Regions from separate parts of the Nostoc sp. PCC 9305 genome, predicted to be linked through region 2. Evidence: predicted binding sites of a transcription regulator. Region 2 holds the regulator's gene; each other region holds the start of a gene.
The links. The regulator HrcA, encoded in region 2, represses chaperone genes, less so after heat shock. The targets are predictions, from matches to a motif close to TTAGCACTCNNGANTCNNGAGTGCTAA.
Positions count from the first base shown of each region.

Region 1 (5,334 bases), on a different contig from region 2:
TGCTTGCAAAAATGTCACAGAATCCGCGCGAATTGGTTCAAGCGTGAGTTCCGTTTTTAAGACTTCAATTTGTTGCACCTCTACCCGAAGCAACCAACGGACAAACTCGGCTGGGTACTGTTCAGCTAAATATTTACAAGCGTTGTCGTAACTCACCCTTCTTCTCCTGACACAAAAAAACAGCCACCTCCACAAGGGAAGCAGCTGTTTTTCAACTTATGTAACTACAAAGTATTAGTAATCGAAGTCACCGCCGCCAGCACCAGCGCCAGCAGGAGCGCCATCTTTAGGCTCAGGCTTGTCAACTATAATACATTCGGTTGTCAACACCATACCAGCGATGGAAGCAGCGTTTTGCAGAGCAGAACGAGTCACTTTCGCAGGGTCAACAATACCAGCAGCCAACAAATCGACGAATTCGTTTGTTGCAGCGTTGTAGCCAACGTTGAATTCTTTCTCTTTCACGCGTTCAGCGATCACAGCACCATTCTGACCGGCGTTTTCAGCAATCCGCTTCAGAGGTGCAGGTAAGGCACGAACGACAATCAACGCACCAATCAACTCTTCATCCTTAAGATTGCTCTTTGCCCAAACTTCCAATTCAGGAGCAAGGTGAGCCAGAGTTGTACCACCGCCAGGAACGATACCTTCTTCCACAGCAGCTTTGGTAGCGTTGATAGCGTCTTCTAGGCGCAACTTCTTGTCTTTCATTTCGGTTTCGGTTGCTGCACCAACTTTCACTACAGCAACACCACCAGAGAGTTTAGCAAGACGCTCTTGTAATTTCTCTTTGTCGTAAGAAGATTCGGTTTCATCGATTTGACGACGAATCTGTTCTACACGAGCTTTAACAGCAGCTTCGTTACCTTCGGCAACAATTGTGGTGCTGTCCTTGGTGATGGTGATCCGGCGAGCTTTACCCAGGCTATCCAGCTTGGTGTTATCTAGCTTCAAACCAGCATCTTCGGTAATTAGTTGACCACCAGTTAAAACAGCGATGTCTTCTAGTAGTGCTTTGCGGCGATCGCCAAAGCCAGGAGCCTTAACAGCAGCCACGTTGAGTACACCGCGCAAACGGTTTACTACCAAGGTTGCCAAAGCTTCTTTTTCAATATCTTCGGCGATAATCACCAAAGGACGACCAGCACGAGCTACTTGCTCTAACACTGGTACAAGGTCTTGTACCAAAGCGATTTTCTTATCAGTCAGCAGTATGAAAGGCTCATCAAAAACCGCTTCCATCCGCTCAGGGTCGGTAGCGAAATAAGGAGAGATGTAGCCTTTGTCAAAGCGCATCCCTTCAGTGATTTCCAACTCGGTAAACATAGATTTCCCTTCTTCTAGGGAAATTACGCCTTCCTTGCCTACCTTGTCCATTGCTTGGGCAATCATCTGACCAACTTCTTCGTCATTACCAGCCGAGATCGCACCAACTTGGGCAATGGCTTTGGAATCTTCCACTGGACGGGCGTGTTCTTTGATTTTGTCTACTAAAAAGGCAGTAGCTTTGTCAATACCACGCTTCAGGGAAATTGCGTTAGCACCAGCTGCAACGTTCCGCAAGCCTTCTTTGACGATCGCATGAGCTAAAACGGTAGCAGTTGTGGTGCCATCGCCCGCAGCATCATTGGTCTTAGAAGCAGCTTGACGAATCAAAGCTACACCAGTGTTTTCAATATGGTCTTCTAATTCGATTTCTTTAGCGATCGTTACACCGTCATTGACGATTTGCGGTGCGCCAAATTTCTTTTCTAGAACTACGTTACGACCTTTGGGGCCAAGGGTAACAGCTACAGCCTCAGCCAGGATGTCAATGCCTCGTTCCAAGGCGCGACGGGCGTTTTCGTTGTAGATAATGCGCTTTGCCATAGGTGTCTAAATTCCGGGAGTAAGTCAATTTTTTTCTTGAATTGGGTATTGGGTATTGGGCATCGGGCATTGTCTTTGACGTTCCCTATTGCTTATTCCCCACTCCCCACTAGATAACAACTGCTAAAATATCTTTTTCAGAAAGCAGTACATATTCTTCAGTGCCGAGTTTGATGTCAGTGCCGGCGTACTTAGAGTACAGCACCTTATCGCCGACTTTAATTTCCAATTCCTGACGGTTTCCATCGTCATTACGCTTGCCAGGGCCAAGGGCCACTACTTCCCCTACCTGGGGTTTTTCCTTGGCGGTATCGGGCAAATACAGACCACCTGCGGTCTTTTCCTCAGAGGCGCTCACTTTTACGAAAACGCGATCGCCTAAAGGTTTAACTGTAGAAACGCTTAAAGATAAAGCTGCCATAATTATTTTCTCCAGAGTTTAGCACTCTCAACTCCTGAGTGCTAATTTACCGAAAATTGCCGTCCAATGGCAAGAATGCCTTGAGTACGGGTTCCCGAACTAGAAGGTCATAGATGTACTTAAGTATAAATGCTTAATTATTTCTACCTTTCAGGTTTTGTTCTGTAAGTTACGAAGAGAGTAGGGAGTGGGGAGTGAAGAGTTATGAGAATTCTTTCCTATTCCCCATTTTTCTGTTCCCCACTCCCCAGTCAACTTTATTTGCAAAGCTTGCAAATTTTTATAGAACTGTAATCAGGGAGCCGCTCAATGAGTAACAACACAGTGACACCGATCCAGTACAGCGATCAAATTCCCAAAACCACTAAGACCCTGAGTAATTGTGTAGAAAATTTAGGACTTGCAAAAATTCAGCGACATATTTTTATTTGCGCTGACCAGACAATTGCTGCTCAAAACGAGCTAGTCTGGAATTCTGGGATTACTTAAAAAAGCGACTTAAAGATTTAAAACTTGATGAGCCGCACTAAAGTTATTCTATTTGCGTCTATAAAACTAAAGCCAAACGCTTGCGTGTTTCTTGTTCTAGACCCATAATGGTGGTTTATCCTGATGGTGTCTGGTATCGCCAAGCAAACCCGGAAGTTACCCTGCGGATTATCCGAGAACACTGAATAGGCAATAAGGTGGTAGAAGAATATGCGTTTTCAATCCATCTTTTGCCAGAAACTTCCCTAGTTTCTTGTGAACACCTTATAGAGGCTTAACAACCAAAAGATATGGTATAGCAGTAAGCTTTAAGAAAGTGCGGGTTGGTTTTGAGGTAGGGTCATCTTTAAGCCAATACTTACTTGTGAGTCCGAAAGATTATTATTTAATCAGTGTTTTTTACCCCGCCCCTTTCAAAGCGATATATAATAGCGCATTATAGATACTACTGCTATACGTATCCTTGCTGGACTTTTGCTATCGAGCTACTAGTCTATTGAAAGTGCTCGGCATTTTTGAGACTTCGAGACAGCAAAGGCAAGTTAAGTAGGAAAAAGGACAACATCTCGAATAACCCACCATAGAGGATAAATATTCAAGACTTTGATGGACCGAAGCGCGACAAGTGCCACTGCTATGAAAGAGCCCAGCATGAAAGATCACAAACGACTTCTATTGATTGATGATGACCCTAACCTCATCTTGCTGGTGAAGGATTACTTAGAATTCCGGGGATATGAAGTCATCACCGCTGAAAATGGACGTGAAGCTCTGGAAATTTTAGAGCAAGATGTTCCAGACATGATCATCTGCGATGTGATGATGCCGGAAATGGACGGATATACTTTTGTGGAACAAGTCCGGCAAAACGAACGCACCAGCTGGATTCCGGTTCTTTTCCTTTCAGCTAAGGGACAAAGTGCAGACCGAGTTAAAGGTCTGAACAAAGGTGCTGATGTTTATATGGTCAAGCCCTTTGAACCAGAAGAACTCGTAGCGCAAGTTGAATCCTCGCTGAAACAAACTATCCGTTGGAAAGAACACCAAGCAAAAGGAGGCGAAAACGGTTCTCGTATCCAGGTTCCCTTCGATGTGCAATTAACCCCAACCGAACTGAAAGTAGTTCAGTTTGTTGCTAGGGGTTTAGCTAACCGTGAAATTGCTGAAGAACTTAATGTTAGTCAGCGCACGGTTGAAAGCCATGTGTCCAATATGTTGGGCAAAACTAATCTCCACAATCGCACTGAACTAGCGCGGTGGGCGATTGAAAATCAAATGGCTTAAACAAAGTTAAGAGTTAAAAGTTAGGAGTTATGAATTATGAATTTTTTAACTCCTAACTCCTAACTCCTAATAAATCTACCAACCATCTTCTTCAGGGCTGGATTGGTGCAAAACTTCTAAATCCAGTTCATCCAGGTAAGTCAAGGCACTTTCAATCTGGGCAATAGTTCCCCGTAGTTCCAGATCGAAGCAGCTATATTGTGGCACGTTTGCGCCTACCTGAGCATCAGCAATAATGACTGTGATACCGTAGTGAGAAACCAGTCGTGAAATTACTGGTTCCTCATGCAAGTCTTTAGGAATGCGAACCTGGATGCGAGTTTGGGTGCGTCTATTATCTAAAATATCTGTATTAGATTTTACTTGTTTATTTGGAATTGCCATTCTAGCTTTCTACTCGACTTCTGGGATGAGGGTTTTATTTTGCACAATTCTTTTAACACTAGCGTCACTTATCCCACGCAGGCAAGCAAGAAAGTATGTGCCTTGGCAAACTATTAATCTTGATGTAATAAATATAAATCATTGCTCATAATTCGGCAGTGATGAAGTTGATTGTTATTCTTTAGATGGTTTGGTGGAATAGTCGGTTATTCCTCCTACAGAACCACGAGTGGTGCTGTAGGAGTAATTAATAATAAACTCAAGTTAGTTAAAAGGCTTGGATATGGCTTTCGTAACTTTAGCAATTTCAGATTATGCAGTTTATTAAACTGGCATTTTACTATTAATTATCCATAAAATTAACCGAAGAACCCAATCTTTTATCTATTACAATTAGTAATTTTGCGAGATTAAAATTACTGTTTTGGATTTTAGATTTTAAATAATTCATCCAAAATCCAAAACGCTAATTAATAATGAGTTGCCGACTTGCGATGATGCACAGCTGTAACGCCATCATTATCTAGCAATTTGCCATTCTCGATAGTCGCATAAACCAGCCAGTGGTCGCCAGATTCCATCCGGTTTTGTACGGAACACTCTAGATATGCTAGGGCATCAGTAAGTATGGGAGAACCGCTTTCAGTTTCTTGGGCGGCGACATCAGCAAATCGGTCTTGTCCTGGGCCAAAAGGTTTGAGAAAGTGCTTCATCAATCCTAAGTGATTTCCTTCTTTAAGAATATTGAGGACAAATTTATTTCCTGTATGGGTCAGTGTTTCTACTGCACGGTCTTTGGCGACGGCGATGGTTAAACCAGGTGGATTAAAACTAGCTTGAGATACCCAAGAGGCTAACATGGCACTGGAGCGATCGCCTTCTTTGGC
Region 1 is NZ_CAWUDN010000015.1:83,742-89,075, forward strand. It holds gene ACM0OX_RS08370 (Rpn family recombination-promoting nuclease/putative transposase) at 1-156, opposite strand, end outside; gene groL (chaperonin GroEL) at 235-1,869, opposite strand; gene groES (co-chaperone GroES) at 1,979-2,290, opposite strand; gene ACM0OX_RS08385 (hypothetical protein) at 2,600-2,779, shown strand; gene ACM0OX_RS08390 (response regulator transcription factor) at 3,386-4,063, shown strand; gene ACM0OX_RS08395 (NIL domain-containing protein) at 4,139-4,447, opposite strand; partial or broken gene ACM0OX_RS08400 (transposase) at 4,631-4,804, shown strand; gene ACM0OX_RS08405 (diflavin flavoprotein) at 4,918-5,334, opposite strand, start outside.
Region 1: groES (co-chaperone GroES) is a predicted target of HrcA. The motif match lies at 2,309-2,335, and genes of this name have one in related genera.

Region 2 (5,334 bases):
CCAACCGCCGCGAAACTGAAGTCGGGGGCAACAGTATTTCATAGTAGCCCTCCAACAGGCTTTTAAATTAGTGATGATATATACATATTCTAGTGAAAAAATTCCAGTGAAATTTCAGTTGGTTGTGCCACATTAAAATGTGCCACAGTTGATGTTTTAGAAAGTAGACAGCTAATTGCTAGGTTCTTTCTGGATCTCGACAGCAGCATACAATCGCATCCGAGTGAGGAATTTTGGTAATCAAACGATTAACTAGTAAATATTACATAAAATCTACGTAAATGTGATGAGGCAAGAAAGTATAGAAGGTAAAGGTAAAAAATTCTTTTACCTTTACCTTTAATCTCACGAATTATGGAGTTTAAAGAAAACGCCTCCTTTAAGCGATCGCGTGTCAGTTCCATAATTACTAACTGTGAGCGATCGCAGGTTGTTAAAAAATGGTTTACCTAAGACTTCCACTAATTTGAGAATCGGTACTTGACGCTCTAACAAATTCTGGCTCTTTGTCCAGTCAAGATATACATAACCTTGGTTTGGTAAGGGAATTGCCGCGATACTATCTTTGAAATTAGGATTGTCAATTATGGAATTATCCTTGATTGTAAGAATTTCATCCATAGTCTCTAAGTCAGAGGTGAAAATTTCGTAATTTCCTAAAGTTGTATGCAATCCCTGTACTTTTGTTTCAATGCTGAAAGATGATCCTTCTTTGACATCACTTTTTTTTGTCGCTGTGGTTAACTCTGTCCAAGCGGAGATTTTTTGCTTGTCTATAGTTAAGGGATTAATACTGAGTCCATTGGATGAGGCGATCGCATCTAATCGAGCAACGCCTTTTTCTACACCCTCGGATTTTTCTACCACAAAAATCCAATGAGGGGTTGTTTGCTCTTTCGCAGGTAACAATGCTATGGCATATTCTCCTTGTACCCAGCTAAAAATATCCTCTGGTAAGTTTATACCCCAGCGTTTTTGAACATCTGCCAAAGGTTTTGCTAACCGAGAAACCACATCTTCCCCAGAACCATATATGGTAGCGGTGGCTTGTTTCCAGAGTTTGGCTAAATCACTGTCACCCAAATTACTCAAATTTGAGCCGGAAATTGCTAAACCTGCGGATGCTGGAACATATTGCAATGCTCCCACAGGTTTAGATAGTGGTGCAGATGGAGGGACAATTTCCGATGAAGTCAAAAAGGTGGTTTCTGCCAGTAATCCTTTAGGATTTAACACCAAGGATATAATTTGGCTGTTATAAAGTTGTTCTGGTAACTCTAAGCCTTGCCATTTTGCCACGATGGGAAGATTCAAGAAAGCTACAGCTAATCCCCCTTTGAGCCGTTCTTTGGTAGCTTTTTGGTATTCGGGTGAGCTAGTTAAATTCAAATCGGGCGCTTGGACGTTATTGATAGCATCTCGTAGTACTTTCGGATCGTTGGCAAATAAGACGAAGCCTTCACCGACAACAGCACCAGCAAGCAAGTCTTGTTTTGGTTGAGAATTGTCAGAAATCAGTTTTACAGCTTTATATTGTTCAACAGCTAAGGTTGCTCCGGCTAACGCTCGTTTAGAAAACAACAATTCGACAAACTCGCGGCTTTTCTCCGGTTGCTTGGTTGCTAATGCCAACAAATACCCTGGCTGTTGTCCGTTTTCTGGATCGCGATCGATATCTAAGGTAGCGATCGCTAATGTAATTTCATCCCCTAACCAGGGTTGAATGTCTTGTTTGTAATCTATGCCACTCTTGGCGAATAAACTGGTTTTGAGTTTAGATAGTTCCTCTTCGCGCTCCAACGCCTGCAAACGGTCAGGATTCGTCAATAATGAAACCATTGCAGGGGAAAGCTTTGACACGAATATGGCTGCACCAGGCCCAGAGCTAGAAGCAATGAGGTTAGCCGGACTTTTAGCGAAAAACCAGTAAAAGCCTGCGATCGCAATTACTAGCAGGGCGATCGCCCCAGCCACGATAAAACCGATAAATGAACGTTGCCTATTCACATTAAACCTATTAAAAAAGACGGTTTACAGCCATTTAAGCAGAAAGCCTAGCAGAATTAATCAACCCCCTTGATTATGGATGCTGATGTCAAGGCAGAAATTTTCTGTCACCATAAATAGTATTAGGACTGTTTACGAAAACCTCATGACAGGGAACTCATGAATCAAATTAGTGTAGAAGAACTGGCGCAACGTCTTTCTTCTAGTGATGCAAGTATTCAGCTAGTAGATGTGCGTGAACCAGGAGAATTGGCGATCGCTAGCATTGAAGGCTTTGTCAACCTACCTTTAAGTCAATTTACCGAATGGGGAGATCAAGTACCTACCCTCTTCAATCCCGAAGCCGAAACCTTAGTTTTATGCCACCACGGCATCCGCTCTGCCCAAATGTGCCAGTGGTTAATTGCTCAAGGTTTTACAAATGTGCAAAATATTTCGGGTGGTATTGATGCCTATTCCCAATTAGTAGACCCTTCAATTCCCCAGTATTAACTTCTGCTCGGATACATCATTCAGATGGAACTTACTCTTCCATCTGACTTTTGCTATGCTAAAGATAGAAGTACATCAATTTAGAGGCTTGCCGGAAAGTTTGAAATTAGGGCATCAAGTACATCTGCACAAAAATGTTGGATTGCTCTAAATTACAGTTCGGTAGTAGCCCCTGAAGATAATACGTATCTAATAATACTGTTGCAAGCAGAAATTTATGCAAAAGTACGGTTAGAAAAAAGCATCGGAAGGGTACATTATAACTAGCAGCTTTTGCAAAAAAATTGAGCTACTATTTCAACCCTAATCTTAAAAAATGCTTTGTACATAAACTTTAAAGATACTTATCATAATATAGTTATATAATTTGATACCTTAATAAATTATTAATATTTTCTGTTTTCGATTAAATCCACAAATTTCTTGAGAGTTTGATTAAAATTTGCCTTCAGCAAAACATACCATAATGGAAGTTCAGTTAACAAATCGACAACAGCATATACTTTGGGCAACGGTACGTCACTACATTGCTACGGCAGAGCCAGTTGGTTCAAAGGCTTTGGTTGAGGAGTACGATCTGGGTGTAAGCTCGGCGACAATTCGCAATGTAATGGGTGTTTTAGAAAAGTCTGGATTGCTCTACCAACCACACGCTTCTGCTGGACGTGTACCTTCAGATTCAGGCTATCGCATTTATGTTGACCAGCTAATTACACCTTCTCTGCGTTCGCGCAGCGTGTCGCAGGGAAGTGGTGCTGAAACTTTAGGGCGAGAAGTAGAGGTAGCACTGCAAAAGCATCTCCAGTGGGAAGATCGGAGTTTAGAAACCTTGCTGCAAGGAGCCGCGCAGATTTTAGCAACCTTGAGTGGTTGCATTAGCTTGATCACTATGCCGCAAACGACTACAGCACTATTGCGACATCTGCAATTAGTACAAATTGAAGCTGGGCGGATCATGCTGATTGTCGTAACGGATGGTTATGAGACACATTCTAAATTGATGGATTTGTCGCCAACACCAGAAGAAACCCAGCGGGATTCAGAGGTAATAGATCGCGAGTTGCAGATTGTTTCTAACTTTTTGAATAGTCACCTGCGGGGGCGAAGTCTGTTGGAATTAGCCTACCTCAACTGGAGCGAACTAGATCAAGAATTCCAACGCTACGGGGAATTTTTGAAAAACTCAGTTGCCGAATTGACTCGTCGCACTCTCGCGCCGACTGCAACCCAAATTATGGTTCGGGGTGTGTCAGAAGTTTTGCGCCAGCCAGAATTTTCCCAGTTACAGCAAGTACAAACAATTATCCACCTGCTGGAAGAAGAACAAGACCAACTGTGGCGATTAATATTTGAGGAACCAGAACCAGACGATGGTGGAAAACCAAAGGTAACAGTTCGCATTGGCGCAGAAAATCCATTAGAACCGATACGCACCTGCACCTTGATTTCTTCTAACTATCGCCGAGGTTCGATACCCGTAGGAAGTGTGGGAGTTTTGGGGCCAACGCGCCTAGATTATGAAAGTGCGATCGCAGTAGTAGCATCTGCTGCTGATTACCTCTCAGAAGCTTTCAGTTATTTCAATCCTTAAATCGTATCAGGTGATATTTAGGGATAAACTACTAAGGGTGTAGGCGAATAGACAATATAATAGCAGGCAGATAGCCCAATTTATAGCGGCAAAATCAATAATTAATACTACCAAAATCTTTCATGGTTAGAAAAATTGCCTTTGGCTTGCTGTGGCTAGGATTTGTTGTCTATGCTTTTTTCCTCGCGCCTCCCGATCAACCCGGTACATTCGAGTTAATTAAAAACCTTTCTATTGGGCAGTGGCAAGGCGTTAACCCGTTAGTCATAGCACTATTCAACCTCATGGGCATCTGGCCTCTTATTTACAGCGCAGTAGTATTTATTGATGGTAGAGGACAAAAAATACCTGCTTGGCTGTTTGCTACTGCCTCTTTCGGAGTTGGTGCTTTTGCCTTGTTGCCGTACTTAGCCTTTAGAGAACCAAATAATCAGTTTGTCGGTCAAAAGAATATCTTACTCAAGGTACTAGATTCTCGTGTGACTGGTTTTGTATTAACGGTAGCCACAGTTGTTCTAGTCACCTACGGTATAAGAGAAGGAGATTGGGGCAGTTTTGTGCAAGAGTGGCAAACTAACCGCTTCATCCATGTGATGAGTTTAGATTTTTGCTTACTCTCCCTATTATTTCCCACATTACTTGGGGATGATATGGTGCGTCGCGGTTGGAAAAGTCCCCAGTTGTTCTGGTTAATAGCGTTGATACCACTATTCGGCCCATTGGTTTATTTATCTGTGCGTCCATCTTTACAAGAGGTGGGTATAGAGTCCATATCCAAGCAGCCAGCAACGAATTGAAGAATAAAGTACATTTTTCACAATCCAAAATCGTTCGATGGTTCCTGAGCGAAGTCGAAGGACTGAGCGTAGCGTTCCGCAGGAAAGTCTAAAATCCAAAGTGATATCATCCAAAGTCCCCGCTTTTCATAGGTTTGGGGATTTTCTGTGGGTGTGTAAATCCAAGAGAAAGTTTTTTCTGAAAGTACTTTACAAAACGCAATAAATTATTTAAGATGTGTAACAGGTAGTCAAACCTACCTAAATTCATCTGCAAATAATCGCATTTATAAAACAATGACAACAACCTTACAACGTCGCGAAAGCGCCAACGTATGGGATCGATTCTGCGAATGGATCACCAGCACCAACAACCGGATCTACATCGGTTGGTTCGGCGTAGTAATGATTCCAACCTTGCTAGCGGCTACCGCTTGCTTCGTAATCGCTTTCATCGCTGCTCCTCCA
Region 2 is NZ_CAWUDN010000012.1:76,259-81,592, reverse strand. It holds gene ACM0OX_RS06955 (hypothetical protein) at 1-42, opposite strand, end outside; gene ACM0OX_RS06950 (DUF3352 domain-containing protein) at 346-2,007, opposite strand; gene ACM0OX_RS06945 (rhodanese-like domain-containing protein) at 2,167-2,499, shown strand; gene hrcA (heat-inducible transcriptional repressor HrcA) at 2,966-4,090, shown strand; gene ACM0OX_RS06935 (DUF2834 domain-containing protein) at 4,213-4,887, shown strand; gene psbA (photosystem II q(b) protein) at 5,164-5,334, shown strand, end outside.

Region 3 (5,334 bases), on a different contig from region 2:
TCAGTCGTCAGGAGTTGATAAAAATGTTTGGACTCGGTGATTTTGATATCAAAACTACCAGAATTTATGAGGAAGTGCGTGATGATATCATTGAGGAAGTGCGTAATGAAGTCAGGCAGAAACAGACTCTAGAAGTGGTTATGCGTCTGCTGCGACGACGCATTGGTAATTTGAGTCAACAATTGTCAGAGCGCATCAGTCAGTTATCTATTGAACAGCTTGAAAATCTAGCCGAAGCACTGTTGGATTTTTCCATAGAAGGAGATTTAGTTGCTTGGTTGCAAGACAATTTAACTCAAGCTTGAATTTTTTGTGGACAGAATAAACATAGTAGGGCTAGCACTGCAATGCCCACCCTACCAGTAACTAAGGCTGTTGGCGTATCCTTTGCCAGACTGTAAAGCCCAAAAGTAGGATAATGCTACTGGCGGTTGTCAGCATCACAGCCAAACTCATACCTTGTATTCTCATCGCCAGCAAGTTGAAAACTAAGGTAATTGACCAAAGCGTAAACGCAGCATTGCGCTGGGAGAGTCCCCAAGCAAGTAAGCGGTGGTGCAGGTGGTCTTTGCCAGGAGTACTCAGAGGGTTATTTCCTGCTAGTAGCCGCCGCACAAATACTTGAGTGGTGTCTAGCACCGGTAACAACAGAAATAAAACCGTAGGAATTAGCGCATAAACTGTGTTTTGTTGCAGTTTGCCTAAAATACTAGTTGCTGCCAGGACATAGCCGAAAAAGTATGCTCCGGCATCACCCATAATAATTCGTGACGGATGGAAATTATGGCGCAAAAATCCTAGTGCAGCACCTCCCAAAGCTGCAAGTACTAAGATTGCCGCGGCACGATTGTTAAATTGAGCTGCAACGCCCAACAAACTCATGGCGGTAATAAAGCTGATTCCTCCTGCCAAGCCATCCATACCATCCATCAAGTTGATGGCGTTGGTAATCCCTACTACCCATAGTACTGTTAGCAACATGGACAGAAGTGAGTCGATGGGAGTGCCAAACAGGACTTTGACACTGATACCATTAGCTACCAGTAACAGTGCCGTGACAATTTGCGCCCACAATCGCACAGAGGGCGGTAAGCCAAACTGATCGTCAATAAAGCCCACAAGGACTAATATCGAACCCCCCAACAGAATAGTGAGCACCTGAGCCAATACGTTTTGGAGTTCGATCGGTCGTAAAAGGCTAGCTAATACCAGCGCGGCAATCACGCCCGCGTAGATAGCCAGCCCCCCGGCATTGGGTAAAGGTTCTCGGTTGAGTCGCCGGGCGTTGGGTTGGTCAGCCCAACCTACCCGCAAGGCGAATTTGCGTACTGTCGGAATTAAACGCCAAGTTACAACCCAAGCTAAAAGGAACGTAAATACTACTGCCAACCAGCCGGTGCCGCCAGGGTCGGCAATACCAAGGGATTTAAGGGAGTTCTCTAGATTCATCTCCCAATTCAAGCATTACTGCCAGTATCTAATATGAGCATCACCTGTATATTAATCAATTTTTTTATTTCCATTTGTAACTTGAGCGGTGGGAGAGATTAGCACTCTGGCGCTGTGAGTGCTAAATTGTCTAATGGAAGCGCTGGAGAAATGAAACATGGCGAAAATTATTGCATTTGACGAGGAATCTCGGAGAGCTCTAGAAAGGGGTGTTAACGCCCTTGCCGATGCTGTAAAAATCACCTTGGGGCCTAAAGGTCGCAATGTCCTTTTAGAGAAAAAATTTGGCGCACCTCAAATTGTCAACGATGGTATCACTGTTGCCAAGGAAATTGAATTAGAAGATCCTTTGGAAAATACTGGTGCAAGACTCATCCAGGAAGTGGCCTCAAAAACTAAAGATGTCGCTGGAGATGGTACAACCACCGCCACAGTTTTAGCACAAGCCTTAATTCGAGAAGGTTTGAAGAACGTGGCGGCGGGTAGTAACCCTGTTAGCTTGAGACGCGGGATCGACAAAACTATTGAGGCACTGGTACTAGAAATTGCCAAAATAGCCAAGCCAGTAGAAGGAAGTGCGATCGCTCAAGTTGCCACTGTTTCTGCTGGTAACGATGAAGAAGTTGGCCAAATGTTAGCTCAAGCAATGGAAAAAGTCACCAAAGATGGTGTAATTACCGTTGAAGAATCTAAATCTCTCACCACCGAACTAGAAGTAGTTGAGGGGATGCAGATTGACAGGGGTTACATTTCACCCTACTTCGTCACCAACAACGAACGGCAAATCGTCGAATTTGAAAACGCCCGCATCTTGGTGACAGATAAAAAAATCAGCAGCATCCAAGATTTAGTACCGATTTTGGAAAAAGTCGCCCGTTCTGGTCAGCCTTTGCTAATTATTGCTGAAGATGTCGAAGGTGATGCTTTGGCAACTCTGGTGGTGAACAAAGCGCGGGGTGTACTGGCTGTCGCTGCCATTAAAGCACCTGGGTTTGGCGATCGCCGCAAAGCTTTGTTAGAAGATATTGCTATTCTCACCGATGGACAGTTGATTTCGGAAGAAATCGGCTTAAGCTTGGATACTGCTGCTTTAGAAGCGCTGGGAACTGCCCGCAAAATCACCATTGACAAAGAAAGCACCACAATTGTCGCTGGTAGTGTCACCAAGCCAGAAGTACAAAAGCGGATTGGTCAAATTCGCAGACAGTTGGAAGAAACTGATTCTGAATACGATCAAGAAAAACTGCAAGAACGCATCGCCAAGCTCGCTGGCGGCGTGGCAGTGATTAAAGTGGGTGCGGCAACGGAAACCGAGCTCAAAGACCGGAAACTGCGGATTGAAGACGCGCTCAACGCTACTAAAGCTGCTGTGGAAGAAGGTATTGTTCCTGGTGGTGGGACAACCTTGATTCACTTAGCTAAGGCGGTAGAAGCGATTAAAAAGACCTTACAAAATGACGAAGAAAGAATTGGGGCTGATATTGTCGAACGAGCGCTAGAAGCCCCCTTGCGCCAAATAGCAGACAACGCTGGTGCGGAAGGTTCTGTAATTGTCTCGAAAGTTCGGGATAGCGACTTCAACATTGGGTACAACGCTGCTACTGGCGAATTTGAAGACTTGATTGCTGCTGGTATTATCGACCCTGCCAAAGTCGTGCGTTCAGCTTTGCAAAACGCTGGTTCCATTGCTGGTTTGGTCTTAACCACCGAAGCGATCGTTGTTGAAAAGCCAGAGAAGAAATCCGCTGCTCCTGCTCCTGATATGGGCGGCATGGGCGGTATGGGTGGCATGGGCGGCATGGGAGGCATGGGCGGCATGGGCATGTTCTAACTTCTGCTGACCCAGATAAATATTTTTTAAACAGTTTGTCTTGCCAAGGCAAACTGTTTTTTTGTAGCATTGCTGATTCAGATGCAATATGTTATACCAATTCGTAATTCGTCAGATTAAATCTGGGTGATGACCAAATTAGCAACCTAAATAATTGCCTAATTTAGAAATTAACGTCTTTATATTAATTTTTGTAAAATAACGTGTAAGTTATCCTTATGTCCTTTGTTATTTACTAATGACAAATGACCAATGACAAATGACTATTAGGTAATATTGCATGGCACGAAAAATACGTCGCCTTCCTAAAATACTCACCAAGCTGTATGAAGACGAGTTCCATCATCAACCAGGGACTATACCTGGAACCATTTTTATTGATGCAGATGCTCCACCACCAATAATTTTTTTGATTGACTATAACCAAACCAATTTCATCCGCGAACAAATAGAAACTCCAGAGGAGTGTGTCTCTTATCTAGAAGCGGAATCGGTTTCTTGGGTAGACGTACAAGGTTTAGGCAGTCAAGATATATTACAACGATTGGGTAACATTTTTAAGTTACATCCTCTAGTTTTAGAAGATGTAGTCAATGTACCGGAACGTCCCAAAACAGAAGATTATGAAGATCAATTACTTTTCATTGCCCGGATGGTAGTGCCAAAGGAAAGAACATGTGGTTTTTATAGCGAGCAAGTGAGTTTGATATTAGGAAAAAATTATCTGCTGACAGTACAAGAGGAACCAGAACATGATTGCTTTGAAGCGGTGCGATCGCGAATTGAAAAAAATAAAGGTATCATCCGTAAACAGGGAGCGGATTATTTGGCTTATGCTCTATTAGATGCAATTATTGATGGCTTTTTCCCAGTATTGGAGCTTTATGGCGAGCGAATCGAAGAGTTAGAGGAGGAAGTAATAGTTAAACCTACTCCCCAAACACTGCAAAATATTTATCAAATTAGACGAGAATTACTACAACTACGTCGTGCTATCTGGCCCCAAAGGGATGCAATTAATTCCTTAATTCGAGATGCTCCCGATTTGATTTCTGAAGAAGTGCGAATCTACCTGCGAGATTGTTATGACCATACAGTGCAAGTGATGGATATGGTAGAAACTTACCGAGAACTATCATCTGGATTAATGGATGTGTACCTTTCGGCAGTCAGTAATAAAATGAATGAAATCATGAAGGTACTAACGATAGTTTCAACAATTTTTATTCCCCTGACTTTTGTGGCCGGAATATATGGTATGAATTTCAATACTGAGAAATCACCATATAATATGCCTGAGTTGAATTCGTATTGGGGTTATCCACTTTGCTGGGCAGTGATGTTAGCGATCGCATTTAGTTTGCTATTCTTTTTTTGGCGAAGAGGCTGGCTACAAAATTCTGTAGTAATCAAGCGCAATTAAAATTGTAAATTAGCGATGATTAAAATATATATTCATTAGCACCGGGAGTTAAGATTTTTGAGTTATGAGGAGTAGCGACCAGAATTTAGTAGTTTTGACGATTTATATTATCGGTGTTTCATACGTTTTCAACCGCATGATTGAATCTATCGATGACCAAGTGAAATTTGAGTTTAAAAAAGGAACCGTTGACGAGCAACTCAAAGAACACAATCTCGACGATAAAATTGGAATTTCCTTTAAACTCAAACCCTCATACCCAATTGACGATTTGAAAGATTTAGGAATTAGCATTGAAAATAAATCGGATAATGTTGCCGTATACGTTGACTGGGATAATAGTTCTTTAGTTGTTGAACATAGTAAGCAATCGCGCCGCGTAATTCGGAAATCACCAGACTTAACCCGCGATTTAGCAGTACCCCAAAGTCCTAGCCTGATTGCTCCCAAGAAAACACTTTCTGAAACAGTGACAGCAGAAGATGTTTTCGAGCGCGATCAAGTAGCTGGAACCTATTCAGCAAAAAAACCACTAATTGATATCAATGGGCTACAAAAAGGGCAAAAAAAGTTGTATAACGACTTTATTAGTAGAAAAAAGGAGTTAGACTTTTCCCTGCAACTGGTGCTA
Region 3 is NZ_CAWUDN010000078.1:31,134-36,467, forward strand. It holds gene ACM0OX_RS24885 (Rpn family recombination-promoting nuclease/putative transposase) at 1-305, shown strand, start outside; gene ACM0OX_RS24890 (MraY family glycosyltransferase) at 367-1,449, opposite strand; gene groL (chaperonin GroEL) at 1,607-3,280, shown strand; gene corA (magnesium/cobalt transporter CorA) at 3,561-4,703, shown strand; gene ACM0OX_RS24905 (hypothetical protein) at 4,768-5,334, shown strand, end outside.
Region 3: groL (chaperonin GroEL) is a predicted target of HrcA. The motif match lies at 1,548-1,574, and genes of this name have one in related genera.